Regions from separate parts of the Arthrobacter zhaoxinii genome, predicted to be linked through region 2. Evidence: predicted binding sites of a transcription regulator. Region 2 holds the regulator's gene; the other holds the start of a gene.
What was found. Region 2 encodes Rex, which represses fermentation and respiration genes when NADH is low (regulators of the CRP and FNR family bind a similar motif). Its sites were predicted from a motif close to CTTGTGAANNNNTTCACAAG; they were not measured.

Region 1: N2K95_RS01760 (queuosine precursor transporter) is a predicted target of Rex. The motif match lies at 1,261-1,280, and genes of this name have one in related genera.

Annotation. Positions count from the first base shown of each region.
Region 1 is NZ_CP104275.1:356,088-358,533, reverse strand. Features, by position in the region: gene tgt (tRNA guanosine(34) transglycosylase Tgt) at 1-16, shown strand, start outside; gene N2K95_RS01765 (hypothetical protein) at 94-300, opposite strand; gene N2K95_RS01760 (queuosine precursor transporter) at 396-1,130, opposite strand; gene N2K95_RS01755 (TetR/AcrR family transcriptional regulator) at 1,325-1,978, shown strand; gene thiD (bifunctional hydroxymethylpyrimidine kinase/phosphomethylpyrimidine kinase) at 2,087-2,446, shown strand, end outside.
Region 2 is NZ_CP104275.1:2,906,889-2,909,334, forward strand. Features, by position in the region: gene N2K95_RS13540 (hypothetical protein) at 1-648, shown strand, start outside; gene N2K95_RS13545 (redox-sensing transcriptional repressor Rex) at 645-1,406, opposite strand; gene N2K95_RS13550 (glutaredoxin family protein) at 1,406-1,657, opposite strand; gene N2K95_RS13555 (HAD family hydrolase) at 1,724-2,446, shown strand, end outside.

The sequences.
Region 1 (2,446 bases), 920 kb from region 2:
CTACAGCGGTAAGTAGCTGAGCCACCGGGTATCCACCCGGGAACTTCCTGCTCTACCTACCGCTGCAGTCCTGGCCTGGAGCTGAAACGGCTGCTAGGAATTGTCCGGCTTAGCCATGGTTTCTTCGTCCTCTTCCAGGGCGGGCTGGGAATCCCGTTCCTCGTCTCCGGACTTCGAATCCTCCTGCGCGTCCTCGATCATCACCCGGGTGACTTCGTCGTTGAATTCCTCCCGTGTTCCGGCCAGGTTTTCGTCTACTGCCTTGGCACCGGGGTTCGGGACTGGTTCTTGGTTGCTCATGTTTGCTCCTGCCGTACTGGGGGACGTGTTACGCGTGCGTTCCCCAACCTTTGCACATCGGGAAAAGGATTTCTTCCACTCCCGGCACGAACCCGCTACACCGCCACCGGCTCCAGCGCAGCCTCGGCATAGGTAGGCTCGCGCTTCTTGATCGCCCGGATCACCATGGCCGTGACCGGCACAAAGAGGTACTCAATTAGTGTCTTGTAAAGGAAGCCGAAGAGGACGTAATTGAGGAACCCGCCGGCGTCGGTAATCCCGATCACCGGAGCCGCAATGGCACAGAAAATCAGGGTGTCGGCGAACTCCCCCACTCCGGTGGAGGCCATCAGCCGTCCGGCCAGCGCCTTCTCCCGGAACCGATCCTTCATCCGCGTGAGCACCAGGGAGTTGAGTAGCTGGCCGGCAAGGAACCCGAGCAGGCTCGCGGCCACAATCTGCCAGACCGGTCCCAGCGCCGCCTCCAGCGCGGCCTGCTTTTCCAGGCCGTAGGCGTCGTTGAATCCCGGCAGCGCAATGATTACGGCAAAACTGACGACGGCGAGAAGCGCCATCGCAAAGCCGGCGAAGATGGCCCGGCGGGCGGCTTTGAAGCCGTACACCTCGCTGACCACATCACCCAGGATGTACGCGAGCGGGAAGAGGAAAAACCCTCCGTCGGTGACAATGTCCCAGCCGCCGGGAAGGGAAAACTGCACGCCCTTGGTTGCGCCGATATTCGAAATGACAATGACCACGCACATCAGGGTGAGGATCAGGTCGTACTGGGAGCTCCCGCGGGAGGCGTAGGCTGCGGCGGTTTTCACAGCTGCCCGTGGCTGTGCATTCATGGCATTTTCCGTTCGGTTAGTGGTTCGCCTGGCTTTCGCCGGCTGTATTAGCACTGTGCCCGCTGCCCCGGGCAGCCCCGCAGGGCCGCATCCATTCTGCCACGACCGGCCGGAACGCGGCGCATACTCCTTTTTGAACACGTTCAAAAGATGTGGTCTACTGAACGCTGGAAATACTGCATAAGGGAGCATCATTGGCCGCCACCGCCAAGAGCGAACAGACGCGCCGGCTCCTCATCGATACGGCACTGCGCCTCTTTGCCTCACAGGGCTACGAAAAGACCACCATGCGCGCCATCGCGCTGGAGGCAGATGTCTCCGTAGGCAACGCCTACTACTATTTCCGTTCCAAGGACGACCTCATCCACGAGCTGTACCGCTCCCTCCAGGATGAGCACCGCTCGCTTGCGCTGCCGCAGATCCGCGAGGGGCACAACCTGGGCGAGAACCTGTTGGCCATCTTCTCCTCGGGCCTGACCACGATGGAGCCCTACCACGCCTTCGGCGTACATTTCCTGCGCGACGCCATGGCACCGCACCGCCGCGACGACGACGCGGTCGGCCGCGGCAAGTCCATCGCGATGTTCCGGCAGGCGGTGGCGAGTGCCCGGCCGCAGCCGCCCGTGGCGCTCCGCAGCGACCTGCCCGAACTGCTCTGGCTGATGCATATGGGCATCACCTTCTTCTGGGTGTACGACCGCTCCCCCGGGCAGCGCAGGTCCCACCGGCTGGCCGCGAATCTGGCGCCATTGATCGCCAAACTCGTCATCCTGTCCCGGCTGCCGGTGGTCCGCAGCATTCTGGAAGACGTGGTCCACCTGCTCCGCGGCGTCCGGCGGGAAGGATAGCCGGCACCGGGTGCGGCACGACGACGGCGGCACGACGACGGCGGCCCGCCGTCACGGGGCGTCTCACATGGGTGGCCGGTTTCGGCGGTTTGGGTGGAAGATAGACCCATGTCTGCTAACACACACACTTCTGCGCCCTCCGCTCCGGCCGTCACGCTCACTATCGCCGGCTCGGAAGCCACCGGCGGGGCCGGTGCCCAGGCCGATCTGAAGACCTTCCAGGAACTGGGCGTCTACGGCATTACCGCACTGACGTGCATTGTGTCCTTCGACCCCAACGACTCCTGGAACCACCGCTTCGTGCCGGTCGATCCGCAGGTCATTAGCGATCAGCTCGAAGCCATCACGACCGCTTATGACCTGGACACGGTCAAAATCGGCATGCTCGGCACCCCGGCGACCATCGACGTCGTCGCCAAGGCGCTGCAGGCCCAGGACTGGAAGAACCTCGTGCTGGACCCGGTGCTT
Region 2 (2,446 bases):
CACGCCGTATTCATCGCGGCCCGCAGCACGGCACTCTTTGTGTGGGTCGTAGTTCGCACTATCGCCCGCATCGTTGCATTTGCTGTCCGTATCAGTGCACGCGCCGCCGCCATGCTGGTCCGCGCTGTCCAGCGTCATCTGCCGGCAAACACCGGCAATCCCGTTCCTGCCATAGCTGCCGCTTGTGTCTTGATCGCAGGTTCCGGGCTGGTCAACCTTGGCGGCACTCTCTCTACGGTTTCCCGCATGGCCGTACCCGAGTCGCTGCCGCCGATGCTGGCACTCCTCGAACGATACGGAGTCACCGGCACCCACTATGTCAGGACCATCGCCGCCGTCGAAATCGCGTATGCCCTGGTGATCCTCGGAATTGCACTCCTGCTTGCGGTTACCCTCCGGGACAAGCGCCGCTGGGCGCGGATCGTCTCGGCGCTGCTTGCGGGAGCAGCACTCTTTTATGCGCTCAATGCGGGAACGGGGACCCAGGCGGCGGCGGCAGCCCTCGCCGCGGCAGGAGCCGGCATCACCTTTACCAAGGGAGCAGCTCCGTGGTTCCGCCGGCGGACCTACGAAAGCGAACCGGTCCCGGACGAGCCTTTCCCGACGGATCAGATCCCGGCCGAGCTGCTCCGGGCAGATCGGTCCTAGCGAGCCAGGCGTGCCCGGGCGGCGATCTGCGATGCCTGGGCACGCTGTGCGTGGTACGCCAGGATCTGGAGTTCGGTTGCCATGTCCACCTTGCGGATCTGGACATTCTCCGGTGCCTGAAGCACCACGGGGGCAAAGTTGAGGATGCTGGTTATGCCTGACTCCACGAGTCGGTCGCATAGGTCCTGGGCCACCTCGGCAGGCACCGAGAGCACAGCCATGTTCGCCCTCGTCTTTGCCAGTACGGCTTCAAGTGAGTCCACCGGGCTGATCCTCAGCCAGCCCACTTCCTGGCCGATCACCATCGGGTCGGCGTCGAACAGTGCCACCACCTCGAAGCCCCGGGAGCCGAAACCGGGATAGCCTGCCAGCGCCCGGCCCAGGTTGCCTGCACCGACTATGGCCACCCGCCAGTTCAACGTCAGGCCAAGCGCGGCGGAAATCTGTCCGCTGAGATACAGAACGTCATACCCCACCCCCCGGGTCCCGTACGACCCCAGATAGGACAGGTCCTTCCGCAGCTTGGGCGAATTCACGCCGGCGGCTTCGGCAAGCTCCTCCGAGGACACCCGCTCCCTGCCGTCACTGAGCATGGCGGTCAGCGCACGGAGGTATATGGGCAGGCGGGCCAACGACGCCGGCGGTATATGCCGCTGGGCAGCGGCACCTGCCGCCGAGGTTCCGGCAGATGATGATTCGCCGTTCTCTGTTTCCCGCTCCAGCTCCGTGGGCTTTGAACGGATCTCTTCGGGTGCCATTACGCTCCCAGCAGGCGCCGCAGCCGTGATTCGTCGATTGTCCAGAAGTCCCGCTGGACTCCGTCGATAAACAGCACGGGGATCTCCTCGCCGAAGCGTGCGGCCAGTTCCGGTTCGTCTTCGGCGCTGCGTTCCTGCCACGCAACACCAAGGTCCTCCCCCACGCGCTTGAGCACCAGCCTGGCATCTTCACACAGGTGGCATCCCGGTCGGGTAAGGAGGACTACTTGCGGTCCGGCGGATTCGCTCATACCTCCAAAATAGCCCCATATCGTCCTATCACCGCGCCCGGGACGGGTTTTGCGTAGACTCGGACCATGCCCCGAGCCACTGTAGTCCGAGCCACCGGAACTACTCATGCGGCGGGCAAACCCGGCGAGGCCGCCTTTTTCGACGTCGACAATACGCTGATGCGCGGCGCGAGCCTGTTCCACGTGGGCCGGAAAATGTACCAGCGAAAAGTCTTCACGATTCGTGAAGCGGCCGGATTCGCGAGCAAGCAGCTGAGATTCATGCTGCAGGGGGAAAACCTCAAGGACGTCCACTCCGTCCGGGACGCTGCACTGGCTTTCGCCACCGGACTCTCCTCGGAGGATGTCCGCACGCTCGGCGAAGAAGTCTACGACGAGATGATCGTGTCCAAGATCTGGCCCGGCACGCGGGCACTGACCCAGCAGCACATGGAATCCGGCCGGCCCGTCTGGCTGGTGACCGGAACCCCCATTGAAGTGGCCTCCGTCATCGCGAGCCGGCTTAACCTCACCGGTGCCCTCGGCACCGTCAGCGAGGTCACCGACGGCATGTACACCGGACGCCTGGTCGGCGAATTCCTCCACGGACCGGCCAAGGCGGCCGGGGTCCGGGCGCTGGCGGAAAAGGAAGGCCTGGACCTGCAGAGGTGCTGGGCGTACAGCGATTCCTACAACGACGTTCCGATGCTGAGCCTGGTGGGGCATCCGGTGGCGATCAATCCGGATGCCCGTCTGCGCCGTCATGCCCGCGACCGCAACTGGCCCGTGTATGACTTCCGCTCCGGCCGC